DNA from 2 places in the Arthrobacter sp. Y3223065 genome. Region 1 is predicted to be linked to the other one. Evidence: predicted binding sites of a transcription regulator. Region 1 holds the regulator's gene; the other holds the start of a gene.

Region 1 (7,386 bases):
GGTCATTGTCGACGGCGAGCTGTCGCCGTCGCAGCGCCGCGGTTTGGAAGACATCGTGAAGGTCAAGGTCATTGACCGTACCGCGCTCATCCTGGACATCTTCGCGCAGCATGCCAAGAGCCGCGAAGGCAAGGCCCAGGTAGAGCTTGCCCAACTTGAGTATCTGCTGCCCAGGCTCCGCGGCTGGGGCGAGTCGATGTCCCGCCAGGCCGGCGGGCGCGTGGGGGCTGCCGGCGGCGGCATCGGTTCCCGAGGGCCCGGTGAGACGAAGATCGAGCTGGACCGCAGGCGCATCCGTACCCGGATGGCGAAGCTGCGCCGCGAGATCACCGCCATGAAGCCGGCACGGGAAACCAAGCGTGCCAACCGGCGCCGGAATGCGGTGCCGTCGGTGGCCATTGCCGGCTACACGAATGCCGGGAAATCGTCGCTGCTCAACCGCCTGACCGATGCGGGTGTGCTGGTGGAGAATGCCCTCTTCGCCACCTTGGACCCGACCGTCCGCCGGGCGGAAACCCCGGATGGTATCGGTTACACGCTCGCCGACACCGTTGGCTTCGTCCGGTCGTTGCCGACGCAACTGGTGGAAGCCTTCCGCTCCACACTGGAGGAAGTCGCCGACGCCGATGTCATCCTGCACGTCGTCGATGTCTCGCATCCCGACCCGGAGGGCCAGATCGCCGCCGTGCGCGAGGTGCTGACCGAGATTGAAGCGCGGCACATTCCGGAAATCGTGGTGCTGAACAAGGCCGACGCCGCGGATCCCTTCGTGGTCGAGCGCCTGCGCCAGCGCGAACCGCGGCACGTCGTGGTCTCGGCGCGCACCGGGCAGGGCATCGACGAGCTGCTTCGGCTGGTCAGCGAGACGATACCGCGGCCCAGCGTGAAGCTGCAGCTGCTGGTGCCCTACGACCGGGGCGAAGTGATCAGCCGCTTACACAACGAAGACGCCGAAATCCTCTCCATGGAGCATGGAGAGGACGGTACGCGCCTCGACGTGATGGTGCGCGAGGGCCTGGCATCGGAGCTGGAACAGTTCATCCGGAATGACTGATCTCCAGGTTCCCGCCGGCGAGGCGTTGCGGCTGCTTGATGTCGCGGTGCAGGGGATGGGCGGCCAGCACCGTGCCGGCCAGCATGAGATGGCCGCGAAAGTGGCCGAGGCTTTTGACCGCCGGCAGCACCTGCTGGTGCAGGCGGGCACAGGCACCGGCAAGTCGCTGGCCTATCTCGTGCCGCTCATGGTCCAGGCGCTGCAGGGGGAAAAGCCCGCCATCGTCTCGACCGCGACGCTGGCGTTGCAATCGCAGATCGTCAAGCGTGATCTGCCGCGGCTCTTGGAGGCCGTCGCCGACGAGCTTCCCAGGCCGCTGGACGTCGCTTTACTCAAAGGCAGGAACAATTACCTCTGCCTGCACAAGCTGGCGGGCGGCTTTCCGGACGAAGATGCACCGGCGGCACTGTTCAGCCTGGGCGAGGACGCCGTTCCGCATCCTGCTCCGGCCGGCTCGGCGGCGGCTTCCGGCGCATCGGGCGCACTGGGCAAGGAGGTCGTGCGCCTGCGCGAGTGGGCACAGGGGACCGAAACCGGCGATCGGGACGAACTGGTGCCCGGTGTCAGCGACCGGGCGTGGCGCCAGGTCTCCGTCGGGTCGATGGAATGCCTGGGCGCCCAAAAATGTCCCCTGGCGGCCGAGTGCTTCAGCGAACTGGCACGGGGCCACGCGGCAGAGGCAGACATCGTGATCACAAATCACGCCATGCTGGCCATCAACGCCTTCGAAGGCGTGGCCGTGCTCCCGGACTACGATGTGGTGGTCATCGACGAGGCCCATGAGCTGCAGGACCGCGTCACCAGCGCCGTCGCGGGGCAACTCTCCGCTGCCATGGTCCGCACCGCCGCCTCCACGGCGCGCAAGCACACGGGGATCAGCGTGGAACCGCTGAACTCCGCGGCCGACGCCCTGGAGGACGTCCTGCAGTCGGTGCCGACCGGGCTGTTGGCGGCCGGCCTCCGCGAGGAGCATGAATTGGTGCTCACGCAACTGCGGGAAGCCGCCCGTACAGCGCTTTCCGATTCCAAGCCGGAGGGTGCGGGGGCAGCGGACGGCGGCCGGCAGATGGCGCGGTCACGGCTCTCTGCCGTGCTGGAGCTGGCTGAACGGCTGCTGTCCGCGCCCGACTCCCGGGAGGTCATCTGGGCGACCCGTCCCAGTACTTATGGCGAGACCGGCGACTACGCCGCCAATGACGACCAGCCGGCAACGCTGAACATAGCGCCGCTCTCCGTGGCGTCCCGGCTGCGCGAAGGCCTGTTCGACGAACACACGGTGGTGCTCACCTCGGCAACATTGTCCGTCGGGGGAACCTTCGACGCAGTAGCCGGGTCACTCGGACTGCTGGGAGCAGGCGCGCCGGCCTATTCCAGCGTTGATGTGGGCAGCCCCTTCGATTACCCCCGGCAGGGCGTGCTGTACGTGGCGTCACATCTGCCCAAGCCAGGCCGGGGCACCAGCCCCGAGCAGCTTGCTGAACTGGAGGAGCTCCTGCTGGCCTCGCGCGGCGGCGCCCTGGGCTTGTTTTCTTCGCGGCGTGCGGCAGAAGAAGCTGCAGCGGAGATGCGCGAGCGCACCGACCTGACCATCCTGTGCCAAGGAGAATCATCGATGTCGGCACTGGTCCGCCAATTCGCCGAGGAACCGGACGCATGCCTGTTTGGCACCATGACGCTCTGGCAGGGCGTCGACGTTCCCGGTGCAGCGTGCCGGCTCGTGGTCATCGACCGGATTCCGTTCCCCCGGCCGGACGACCCGCTCACGACCGCCCGAACCCGGTCCGTGGCGCAGGCCGGGGGAAACGGTTTCATGACCGTTTCGGCGACCCATGCGGCTGTGCGGCTGGCGCAGGGGGCAGGCAGGCTGATCCGCGCCTCCAATGACCGGGGAGTTGTGGCCGTGCTGGACTCACGGCTGGCGACAGCACGCTACGGGGGCTTCCTGCGCAGCGCCCTGCCGCCCTTCTGGAGCACCAAGGACGGCGCCATGGCACGTCAGATCCTGGAGAGGCTGGCTGCTGCCGCTGCCTGAACGGGCCGTGGCAGCAGCCACGCGGGAGCGGTCGTCCGCCCGCAAACCGGGCACGGGCGAAGTCTCCCGCTGACCGGCAGAGGGGGAACTGAGTAGCTTGCGGCGGGTCAGAGGGCCCGCATCACCGAGACAACCTTGCCCATGATGGTTGCGTGGTCTCCCAGAATCGGTTCGTACTGGGTGTTCTGCGGCAGCAGCCAGGTGTGTCCGTCGCGCTGCCGGAAGGTCTTGACCGTGGCTTCGTCGTCGAGCAGCGCCGCCACGATGTCGCCGTTCTCGGCCGTGTGCTGCTGGCGCACCACTACCCAGTCGCCGTCACAGATAGCCGCATCGATCATTGAATCGCCCGAAACCCTGAGCATGAACAACTCGCCGTGGCCCACGAGCTGACGAGGCAGGGGCATGACGTCCTCGACCGCCTGATCCGCCAGGATCGGCCCGCCTGCCGCGATCCGTCCCACCAGCGGCACCATCGCCGTGTCGGACGACGTGGTGAGTTCAGATACTGCAACGCCGCTGGAGCTGCGCAGCTGCTGCGGTTCATCGACTCCGACGATTTCCACACCCCCGTGCTCGAGTGTCAGCGGAGTCAGGATTTCCATCGCACGGGGACGCTTAGGGTCGCGCCTGATGTAGCCCATCTTCTCGAGTTGGGCCAGCTGATGCGTGACGCTGGACAGGCTCGCCAAGCCGACGGTGTCACCAATCTCGCGCATCGACGGAGGGTATCCGTTGGACATGACGGATCGCTGGATCGTCTCCAGGATCTTCTTCTGCCGCGGCGTCAGGCTGCGTCCCACTTTGACGGGTCGGCCGCGTCGCCTGGCTCCGGCTTTGGTGGTGCTCTCTTCGGACATATCCGGCCCCGGTCTCCCGTAGTGGTCCACGCGCCGGTGCTGCGGTAGCGGAACCGCGCATGGATTGTTGTCTCGGCTGTTTTGTCGGTGGCGGCTGGTGCACTGCTCTTACCGCCGCTTGACGCTTCCAACGCTAGGCGAGGCGGTGGTGAATTTCAAACATTTGTTCGACTGAGTCTCGACAATGTTCGATCACCAGTGCTAGAACTGTAGGAGAGACGTTCGAAGATATATTCGAACGCGACAGCCAGACGATCGAAACCAGCCGAAATAGATCGAAAATCGGAAAGGTGACACCATGTCCGCCCAGCTCGCACCGCAGGCCGCCGGCGTCCGTACCAGCACCAACCTCCGGCTGACCCGCAGAGGCCGTTTGTTGCTGATTGGCCTGCCGCTGATGCTGGCCGCGGCCGCCGCCCTGACCTTGATCGGTTTCTTCACGGCGCCGGCAATGGCCGCCGCCGGGGGGCTGGGGCCGGGGCCGGCGTCAACTGTCACGGTTGGCAGCGGCCAGACGCTGTGGGACGTGGCGGTACGGTCCGCCCCCGACCGCAACCCTCACGATGTCATTTTCGAGATCGCGCAATTGAACGGCCTCCAGGGAGACATCGTCCATGCCGGCCAGCAGCTGCTGGTCCCGTCCGCGCGCTGAGGCAGCCGTAACATGAGCTGCTTCGGCCCGCCCGATTCCTGCCCCGGGCGGGCCGAAGCTTAAACTGGACCGGTGAGTGAGCAGTTAGAACGCCTGAACCGCCTGCCGTTGCGGGACAATCTTCGGGGCTTGGAGCCCTATGGTGCGCCCCAGTTGGAGGTTCCCGTCCTCCTGAATGTCAACGAAAACACCCACGGACTGCCCGACGCCGTCCGTCAGGCCATCGTCTCGGCCGTTAGCGACGCGGCCGCGGGCCTGAACCGGTATCCGGATCGCGAGTTCACGAAGTTGAGAACGGCACTGGCCCGCTACTTGGGGCACGGCCTCACCGCAGGGAACATCTGGGCTGCCAACGGATCGAATGAAGTCCTGCAGCAAATCCTCCAGGCCTTCGGCGGCCCCGGCCGTACCCTGCTGAGCTTCCCGCCCACCTATTCGATGTACCCGCTGCTGGCCAGCGGGACGGACACGGATTATGTGGCTGTTCCGCGGGGGGCAGACTTCACATTGTCGCCGGACGCTGCCGCCGCTGCCGTGGCCGACTCCGCCGCAAACGTCGTCGTTCTTTGTTCGCCCAACAACCCGACGGGAACCGCCCTGGGCCTCGACGTCGTGGAGGCCGCGTATGAAGCAGGCGAGGCCTCCCAGGCCATCGTGATCGTGGACGAGGCCTACGCCGAGTTCGCCCACGCCGGAACGCCGAGCGCGCTGACTTTGTTGCCGGGGCGGGAGAGACTCATTGTCTCCCGCACTATGAGCAAGGCCTTCGCGCTGGCAGGCGCCAGGGTAGGGTACCTTGCCGCCGCCCCGCAGATTACCGACGCGCTGCGGCTGGTCCGCTTGCCCTACCACCTCTCGGCGGTGACGCAGGCAACGGCCCTGGCCGCCTTGGAGCATGCCGATGCCCTGCTGGCCAATGTTGAGGACATCAAGGCTCAGCGGGACCGCATTGTCGACGGGCTGACCGGACTGGGGCTTAAACCGGCGCCGTCCGACTCAAACTTTGTGTTTTTCGGCGGGCTGGAGGACCCCCGCTCCGTGTGGCAGGGACTCCTGGAAGCCGGTGTGCTGATCCGCGACGTAGGGATCCCCGGCCACTTGCGGGTGACCGCCGGCACTGAGGCCGAGACCACAGCCTTCCTCGACGGCATCAAGGCCCTCGTGGCGAGCCCCGTCTCCTAAACTAGTAAGAGCGAACCGGTTTGCGCCGGTCGACCAATTCGTCAAAGGACTCCCATGACCGTGGAAACCACCACCGGACGTACCGCACGCCTCGAACGCATCACCAGCGAGTCGTCCGTGCTGGTTGAACTGGACCTCGACGGCACCGGCCGCTCCGAGATCAGCACCACCGTGCCGTTCTACGACCACATGCTCACCGCCCTGTCGAAGCACTCGCTGGTCGACCTGACCGTGAAGGCCAGCGGAGACACGCACATCGACGCGCACCACACCGTCGAAGACGTCGCCATCACGATCGGGGAGGCCCTGAAGGAGGCACTGGGCAGCAAGGCCGGAATCCGCCGGTTCGGCGAAGCAACGGTGCCCCTGGACGAAGCGCTGGCCCACGCCGTCGTGGACATCTCCGGCAGGCCCTACCTGGTGCACGCGGGAGAACCGGCAGGCCAGGAGTACCACTTGATCGGCGGGCACTTCACCGGGTCGCTGACCCGCCACGTCTTCGAATCGATCACACTGCACGCCCAGATCTGCCTGCACATGCGCGTGCTGGGTGGCAGGGACCCCCACCACATCGTCGAGGCCCAGTTCAAGGCCTTCGCCCGGGCGCTTCGCGCCGCCGTCGAAGCCGATCCACGTGTCGAGGGCATTCCCTCGACGAAGGGGGCCTTGTGACCGCTGCGCCCAAGGTCACGGTACTGGACTACGGCTCCGGGAACGTGCGCTCGGCAGTCCGTGCGCTGGAGCATGTGGGAGCCGACGTCACGCTGAGCCATGCCTCCGACGACGTCCTGGAGGCCGACGGGCTGTTGGTTCCCGGGGTCGGCGCCTTCGCCACGGTCATGAAGGGGCTAAAGTCCGTGGACGCGCTTCGCTGGATTGGACGCCGGGTGGCCGGCGGACGGCCCGTGCTGGGCATCTGCGTGGGCCTGCAGGTCATGTTCGAAGAAGGCGTTGAACATGGCGTGCGCACGCAGGGTGTGGGGGAATGGCCGGGAACCGTGGAAGCGTTGCCGGCGGAGGTCGTCCCCCACATGGGGTGGAACACCGTGGACGCCGCGGAGGGCAGCCGGCTGTTTGCCGGAATCGAAGACGAGCGCTTCTACTTTGTGCACTCCTACGGTGTGCAGCACTGGAACTTCGATGTGACCCAACCCGCGATGACACCGCCGCTGGTGACGTGGTCCACGCACGGCGCCCCGTTCATAGCGGCCGTTGAAAACGGTCCGCTGAGTGCTACCCAGTTCCATCCGGAAAAGTCAGGAGACGCCGGCGCCGAGCTGCTGCGCAACTGGCTGAAGGCGCTGAGGTAGCCATGGGCAGCATTCTCCTGATGGCCCTGGCCGGGCTGCTGGCCGGCGGCGCCATCTCGTTCCGGCAGCAGCGGCTGTCCAAGTGGTTGGTTATCGTCTTCTGGATCCTCGCCGGCATGTCGCTGCTGGCTGCCTACCTGCTCACCCTCGGCCCGGCCGAGTAACCACATCCATCCCGCGCAGCTGACGGCGCGCAGAAAGCGGAAGAACCATGACGAACCAAACCTCCATCCTCGAACTCTTGCCCGCAGTCGATGTTGCCGACGGCCAGGCCGTCCGGCTGGTCCAAGGCGAAGCCG
Region 2 (7,386 bases), on a different contig from region 1:
TCCGCAACAAGGACGAGATCCTCGACGGCATCGTCGATGCCGTCTTCGAAGAGATAGAACTGCCGGTGCCCGGGGAAGAATGGCAGGCGGAGTTGAAGCGGCGTGCAGCCTCGGCCCGCGACGTGCTGCGACGCCATCCGTGGGCCATCGCCTTGATGGAATCGCGCACGACGCCCGGACCGGCAAACCTGCGCCACCACGATGCAACCCTGGGCGCCCTTCGTGCCGCCGGATTCTCGCTGCCGCTGGCGGCCCACGCCTATGCGCTGTTGGATGCATACGTTTACGGGACGGCTCTTCAGGAAGCGTCCTTGCCTTTCGACGGCCCGGACAGCTTGGCGGAAGTCGCCGGGCCGATGGTGGAGATGTTCACCGCCCAGGACTATCCACACCTGCGGGAGCTGGCCGTGGAGCATGTGCTGCAGCCCGGATACGAATTCAGCGACGAGTTCGATTTCGGCCTCGACCTCATTATCGGCGGCCTGGCAGCGTCCCTGCACGGCCCCGGGCCCGGGGAAGAATCAACGGAGAGGGCGGAAGCGCCCTCGCCCTGAACCATGGGTCGCGGGAAAGCCGTAGCGGCTAATGCCGGGGAACCCTGATCCGAGGCCGGGGAGCCGCCGGTGCCCCGCCAATGTTCCGCGGCTGCCGCCGTTTTCCTATACTGGCGGGATGGGAATGCCGGTGCTATTCGGCGTCGTGGCTTCCAGCGCCTTGGTGCTGGGCGCGTTCATCGGTGTGAAGTTCGAGCTGCCCAAGCGTGTGCTGGCGATCCTTCTGTCTTTCGCGGCCGGTGCGCTGATTACGGCGCTGGCATTTGAACTGTTTGAAGACTCCTACGAGCGCGGCGGCATCTGGCGGGCGGTGATCGGCCTGGGTGTTGGGGCTGCGGTATTCACGGCGCTGAGCGCGCTGCTGGACCGCTGGGCGCAGCCGTCGTCCCGTTCCACGCCGGCGGACGAGTACCAAGGCAGTGCCAAGCTGGATACCAATGCGGCTGCCGCGGAGCATGCTCCTACGGCTGAGACCACCCGGGGCACTGCCGGACTGGCTCTGCTGGCCGCGGTCACGCTCGACGGCGTGCCGGAGAACCTTGCGATGGGTGTGGCCTTGGGCGAGGGAACCGGCGGGTTGGCCCTGCTCGCTGCGATCTTCGTCTCCAACCTGCCCGAGGCGCTGGTGGGAGCCGCTTCCATGCGCAGCCAGGGCAAGTCGGCGCTCGCGATTATCGGGCTCTGGAGCGCCTGCGGAGCCCTGCTGGTCATCGCCGTCATCATTGGTGCGGGCCCGTTGTCCGGCAGCGACCCGGAATCCATCTCGTTGCCGCTGGCCTTCGCGGCCGGGGCAGTGATTGCCTCGTTGGCCGACACCCTCATGCCCGAGGCCTACGAACACGGTGGCCCGGCGGTCGCCATGAGCACGGCCGCGGGGTTCGTTTTGTCCTACGCACTGTCGCTGGCGTGAGCCGGAGGCAGCGGTGGCGGGACGCCCCATCCGTTGGAGTGCCCCGCCGTCGCTCTGTCGCGGTCGGTTGCCCCCGTCGTGCGGTCGCCGCCGCTATGCCGCCGCGGCCATGCTGGCCGCTGCGACCCGCAGCCCATCGTCGCCGGCGGCGACGCGGATCCGCCCGCCCTCGGCAACGGCCTCGGCCACCAGCAGGTCCGCGATACGGTCATCCAGCTCTCGCTGGATCACCCGGCGCAGCGGCCGGGCGCCGTATTCGGGCTCGTAGCCGGCATCGGCGATCCACTTCACGGCGTCCTCGCCAACCTCCAGCGCGATGCCTTGGGCCGCCAGCCGGGCTTCGGTCTTGCGCAACTGCAGCCGCACGATGGAACGCAGCTGCTCCTGCTCCAGCTTGCGGAACAGCACGATTTCGTCGATCCGGTTCAGGAACTCCGGCCGCATGGTTTCGCGCAGCCGGCCCATCACCCGGGCGCGCAGATCCTGCTCGCTCCCGAAGCCGTCCACTCCGTTGTTGGCGGTGAAGCCCAGCGCTCCGCCCTTGCTGGCCAGGAACTCCGACCCGAGGTTGGAGGTCATGATCACCACCGTATTGCGGAAGTCCACGGTGCGGCCCTGCCCGTCGGTGAGGCGTCCGTCGTCGAGGACCTGCAGCAGCAGGTTGAACACGTCCGGATGGGCCTTCTCCACCTCGTCCAGCAGCACCACCGAGTAGGGGTGCCGGCGGACGCGCTCGGTCAGCTGGCCGGCCTCGCCGTAGCCCACGTAGCCCGGAGGTGCGCCGACCAGCCGCGAGACGGTGTGGCGCTCGCCGTATTCACTCATATCGAAGCGGATCATGGCGTCCTCGTCGCCGAACAGCGACTCCGCCAGCGCCTTGGCCAGCTCGGTCTTGCCCACACCGGTGGGACCCAGGAACAGGAAGCTGCCGACGGGCCTGCCCTCGTCCCCCATGCCGGTGCGGTTGCGCCGCACCGACTTGGCGATAGCGGTCACCGCATCGTCCTGGCCTATTACCCGGGCGTGCAGGTCCTCCTCCAGCCGGGCCAGCCGCTGCCGGTCGCCCTCCGTCAGCCGGGCGGCCGGAATGCCGGTGGCGCGGGAGATGATCTCGGCAATCTCGGCCTCGCCCACCACATCGGAGGGCGCGACGCCGGGGCGGGCCCCGCCGTCGTGGTCCTCGTCGGCACCGGAGGTTGGCTGGTTGGCGGAGGCGGCTGCCAGCCTGGCCTGCAGCTCTTCGATCTCGTCGCGCAGCTTTGAAGCGTTCTCGTAGCGTTCCTCGGCGACGGCGCCGTTCTTGGCCGATTCCAGCTCTGCCAGCCGGCCGCGCAAAGCCTCCACGTCAACGCGCGGGCCGCGCCGCAGGCTTAGCCGCGCTCCGGCCTGGTCGATCAGGTCGATCGCCTTGTCCGGCAGGAACCGGTCGGTGATGTAGCGGGAGGACATCTCGACGGCGGCGCGGATCGCTTCGTCGGTGTAGGCCACCTGGTGGTGTTCCTCGTAGCGGTCCTTCAGCCCGGACAGGATCTGCACGGCGTCTTCGATCGAGGGCTCGCCGACCATGACCGGCTGGAAGCGCCGCTCCAGGGCGGGGTCCTTCTCCACCTTGCGGTACTCGCCCAGCGTGGTGGCGCCGACCAGGTGCAGTTCACCGCGGGCCAGCCGGGGCTTGAGGATGTTGCCGGCGTCCATGCCGCCCTCGCCGCCGCCGCCGGCACCGACCACGGTGTGCAGTTCGTCGATGAACACGATCAGCTCGCTGCCGGCGGCGCTGATCTCGTCCAGGGTTTTGGTCAGGCGTTCCTCGAAATCGCCGCGGTAGCGGGTGCCGGCCAGCATGCCCGGCAAATCCAGCGAGACCACACGCTTGCCGCGCAGTTGCTCCGGGACGTCGCCGGCCACGATGGCCTGCGCGAGGCCTTCGGCGATGGCGGTCTTGCCCACGCCGGCCTCGCCGATCAAGACCGGGTTGTTCTTGGTCCGGCGCGCGAGGATTTCGATGGTCTGGGCGATCTCGTCGGCGCGGCCAATCACCGGGTCCAGCCGGTCCTCCCGGGCCTGGGCGGTCAGATCGGTGCCGAACTGGTCCAGCATCGGCGTTTCTGCCTGAGGGTTCGCGCCCGGCTGCGGGCCGGCGGTTGTGTTGGGGCCGCCGGCCTGCGCCGCAGCTTTCTCCGCCGCCTGCTGCAGCGCCATCGGGGTCACGCCCGAGCCGGCCAGGATCTGGCCGGCGGGGGTCTCCTGGTTCAGGACGAAAGCCGCGAACAGGTGCTCGGGGTCGATGTACGTGGAACCGAACGCGCGGGCCACCTGGTGCGCGTCCAGCAGGGCACGCTGCGCGGACGGCGTCAGCGACGGCGTTTCGCGGGTCGGGGCGGTCTTTTCCGGCAGGCCCTGCTCGGCGGAGCGCGCGATGGCCTGCGGGTCGGCGCCGGTCAGCTTGATCTGGCTGGCGGCCGGCTCCTGACGGGCCATGACGTGCAAAATGTGCAGGGCGTCCACCTCGATGTGGCCGAGGCCCGCGGCAAACCGGGCCGCCTGTGCCAGCACTTCATGGGTGCGGCGGCTGAGCAGGCGGGTGAGGTCAACGGTGCGCGACTGGGCAGCCCGCTGGCCCTGCAGGTAGCGGGCTAGGAACTCGTCGAATGAACCGTTGCCGGAAGCTGGTCCGAAGAACAGTGGCATGAATGATCCTCCTGTGGAACGTGAGTGCCTTCGACTCATGTTAACGCCTTCGGGTGAAGATTATTCCAGAAGTTCCGCAAACTTGAGTGAAGTCGGCTCACTCTTGCCTGGGGTTGTGGCGCGGGGCGTTCATTTCGGGCGAATTTGTTGTGCCCGAATCGTCGGATCCAATAGGGCGGCCGGACTGCTGGACTGCCGGTGCATGGGCCCGGGTGAGGGCCGGTGCTAGTGTTGTCTTCGAAGCTTTGTTCGAAGACGGGGGTCCGGGATGTTCGGTTTGGAGCAGCCGTCGGATGCGTCGGCCGGCCCGGAAATGGGCACCGGAACGCCCGAGGATGCGCGCGGTTTCCCGTCACCGGCGCGGGACTACTTCCACGGCGGCATCGACCTGAACCGGCACTTGATCCGCGACCGCACCAGTACCTTTGTGATGCGGGTGGCCGGGAACTCGATGGCCGCCGCCGGGATCAGCGACGGCGATGAGCTGATCGTGGACCGCTCGCTGACCCCGCGCGACGGTTCGGTGGTGATCGCGGTGCTGGACGGGGAATTGGTGGTCCGGCGCCTGCATCTCACCGCGGACGGCGTGCGCTTGCAGGCGGACGACGGCGGTGTCCCCACCGAGGTGGGCGAACTCGCGGACCTGAGCATCTGGGGCGTCGCCACCCGTTGCCTGCACCATGTCTAGCGGCCCCGTATCGGGGTCCGGCGCCGCGGCCTCCGGCCAGCCGTCAGGGTCCGGCAACACAACCTTCGGCCAACCGCCCGAATCCCGGCCCGGCGAACGAATCGCGCTGGTGGATGTCAACAATTTCTACGTCTCCTGCGAGCGGGTCTTCGATCCGTCCCTCGAGGGGCGCCCCGTCGTCGTGCTCTCCAACAATGACGGCTGCGTGGTGGCGCGCTCCGAGGAAGCCAAACAGCTGGGGCTGAAAACCGGGACGCCGTGGTTCCAGGTGGCGCCGCGGGCCAAGGCGTGGGGGCTGGTCGCGCGCTCCAGCAACTACGAGCTGTACGGAGACCTGAGCGCCCGGGTGATGGAAGTGCTCGGCCGGTTCGGGACCTGGCAGGAGGTCTATTCGATCGACGAGTCTTTCCTGGGCCTGCCCGGCGATGAAACCCAGTTGCTGGAAACTGCCGGCCGGATCCGGGCCGCCGTGATCCGGCAGGTGGGCGTGCCGGTCAGCGTTGGCGTGGCCCAGACCAAGACGCTGGCGAAGTTTGCCAACCACGTTGCCAAGCGGAATCCGCAGATGGCCGGGGTGTGCTCGCTGGGCTCGATGCCCGCTTCCGACATCGCATGGATCCAGTCGCGCGTGCCGGTCACCGGGCTATGGGGCGTGGGCGGACGGACCGGGAAACGGCTGAACGCCCTCGGGATCGAGTCGATCGCAGACCTGAAGGCCGCGGACCCGCAGGCGATCCGCAAGAAATTCTCCGTGGTGCTGCAGCGAACCGTGCTGGAACTGAACGGGACGCCCTGCATCCCGCACACGGAGGAGCGGGCCGACAAGCAGCAGATCATGTTCTCGCGGAGTTTCTCCACGCCGGTGACCACGCTCGAGGAGATGGACCAGGTGATGGCGGTTTACGCCCAGCGCGGGGCGGCCCGGATGGCAGCCGAGGGACTGCGTGCCTCGGTGCTGACGGTGACGGCGGGGACCAGCAGGTTCGCCGGTGGCGAGGGAGCGTTTCCCGCGGCCAGCGTCAACTTGTCGACGCCTACCCAGGACCCAATCCAGCTGACCAAGGCTGCCGTGGCTGCCATGCGCGGTTGCCTGGTACCCGGCGCCCACTATGTCCGGGCCGCGGTGCTGTTGTCGGGGCTGGAACCCGCGGCCGGGCAGCAGACCTTCGACCCCTTCGTCAGCGATTTGGAACAGCGGCACATCGGCGACCTGTTGGGCGCCGTGCGTTCCAAGTTCGGCGAAGCCGCGATCGGTCTCGGTCAGGGCGGGCTGGCCGCCCCGGCGGCGTGGTCAATGAAACGCGAGTTCTCCTCGCCGCGCTACACCACCGAGTGGAGCGACCTGCCGGTGGTCAAGGCGGATTGATCCACGAACGAAACGGGCATGGCAGCGGCCGGGATCTCTGCGGCCGCTGCCATGCCCGCGGCGGATCAGTCGCTCGGGCTGGTGTCGGTCGTGAGCCCGCGGTCGTCCGGGGTTTCCCGGTCCTTCTCTTCAGCCGGTCCGGGCGCGATGTTCATGCCCTCCTTGCCCTCGGGCTCGGGGGCCGAATCAGCCGCCTCCTCTTGAATGTCAGGCGCCGACGGATCTGCCCCGGTGCCCGACTGGTCCCGCGGACCCTTGACCTGGCCGTTGTCGTTCTCGGTCATGCCAGTCCTTCCTTCTGCCGTTGCTGCAAGCCAAGCCCGGGGAGAAACTCGCTTGCCGATATCCCGGGCAGGTCACACTCCAGGCGGGCGCAGGTCGTCGTCCCTGTTACTGGTGGCGGGTCCGCCCGGCATGGCGCCTCCCTCGCCCGTCCAGCTCTGCCCGAGTTCGTCGCTGTGCGCCGGATCCGAGACGGTGTCGCCGAGGGTGGTCGTCGGGCCAGTGGTGGCAGTGGTGCCGCCGCCGTCCTTCCCTGCTCCGTGGTTGCCGGGCAGCTTGGCGGACGCCACAGACCCGGCCTTCTTGGCCGCTTCGGTGACACGGTCAGCGACTCCCGGGGCCTTCTCCTTGACCATGCCGGTGGCTTCGTGGACTTTTTCCTGGACCGCCGGATTCTGCCAGAACTCCTGGGCCTTGGCCTTCAGCGAATCGTAGGCGGACCTTCCGGATTTCGAGCCGAGGACGAATCCGAGGGCTATGCCGGTGCCGAATGTGAGTTTCCCTTTCACAGCGTGCTCCTGTCAGTAGACGGTTGGTGGGCGGTGCTAGGTAGACCGTTGGTGGGCGTTGCCAAGTCAGCCGGGGAAAGGCGCGTTGGGTGGGTCCTCTCCGTACGCTTTCTTGACCAAGTCGTCGGCGAGCTTCTCATCGCCGTGGACCGGGATGTGGGCCTCGTCGGCTTCCTTGTCGTCGTCGTCGTTGGTGCCGCCTGCGCCGGCGGGCTGGCTCAGATTTTCGTCATCCAGGTCGTCCGGGTGTTCCGGGCGCGGATTCTCGTTCGGATTCATCAGGTCCTCCTTCTCGAGCGGGTCGTCCTGTGGGATCAGCCCGGGCAATGGCGCTCATCGCGCGGCATGCCCATGGGGCCACACTACGCGTCGGTCCTCGGCTTCGCACG

Evidence for each region. The regulator LexA, encoded in region 1, represses DNA repair genes until DNA is damaged. The targets are predictions, from matches to a motif close to TCGAACANNTGTTCGA.
Region 2: the regulator LexA is predicted to act here: its motif matches at 4,390-4,405, upstream of AC5RUK_RS09490 (LexA family protein).

The regions. Positions count from the first base shown of each region.
Region 1 covers NZ_JBNHGC010000004.1:28,795-36,180, reverse strand. The annotation lists gene hflX (GTPase HflX) at 1-1,054, shown strand, start outside; gene AC5RUK_RS11930 (ATP-dependent DNA helicase) at 1,047-3,086, shown strand; gene lexA (transcriptional repressor LexA) at 3,194-3,943, opposite strand; gene AC5RUK_RS11920 (LysM peptidoglycan-binding domain-containing protein) at 4,242-4,595, shown strand; gene AC5RUK_RS11915 (histidinol-phosphate transaminase) at 4,668-5,777, shown strand; gene hisB (imidazoleglycerol-phosphate dehydratase HisB) at 5,832-6,449, shown strand; gene hisH (imidazole glycerol phosphate synthase subunit HisH) at 6,446-7,087, shown strand; gene AC5RUK_RS11900 (hypothetical protein) at 7,090-7,251, shown strand; gene priA (bifunctional 1-(5-phosphoribosyl)-5-((5-phosphoribosylamino)methylideneamino)imidazole-4-carboxamide isomerase/phosphoribosylanthranilate isomerase PriA) at 7,299-7,386, shown strand, end outside.
Region 2 covers NZ_JBNHGC010000003.1:181,881-189,266, reverse strand. The annotation lists gene AC5RUK_RS09505 (TetR/AcrR family transcriptional regulator C-terminal domain-containing protein) at 1-554, shown strand, start outside; gene AC5RUK_RS09500 (ZIP family metal transporter) at 673-1,464, shown strand; gene AC5RUK_RS09495 (ATP-dependent Clp protease ATP-binding subunit) at 1,558-4,152, opposite strand; gene AC5RUK_RS09490 (LexA family protein) at 4,466-4,840, shown strand; gene AC5RUK_RS09485 (Y-family DNA polymerase) at 4,833-6,206, shown strand; gene AC5RUK_RS09480 (hypothetical protein) at 6,272-6,490, opposite strand; gene AC5RUK_RS09475 (hypothetical protein) at 6,563-6,997, opposite strand; gene AC5RUK_RS09470 (hypothetical protein) at 7,064-7,276, opposite strand; gene AC5RUK_RS09465 (NAD-dependent epimerase/dehydratase family protein) at 7,360-7,386, opposite strand, start outside.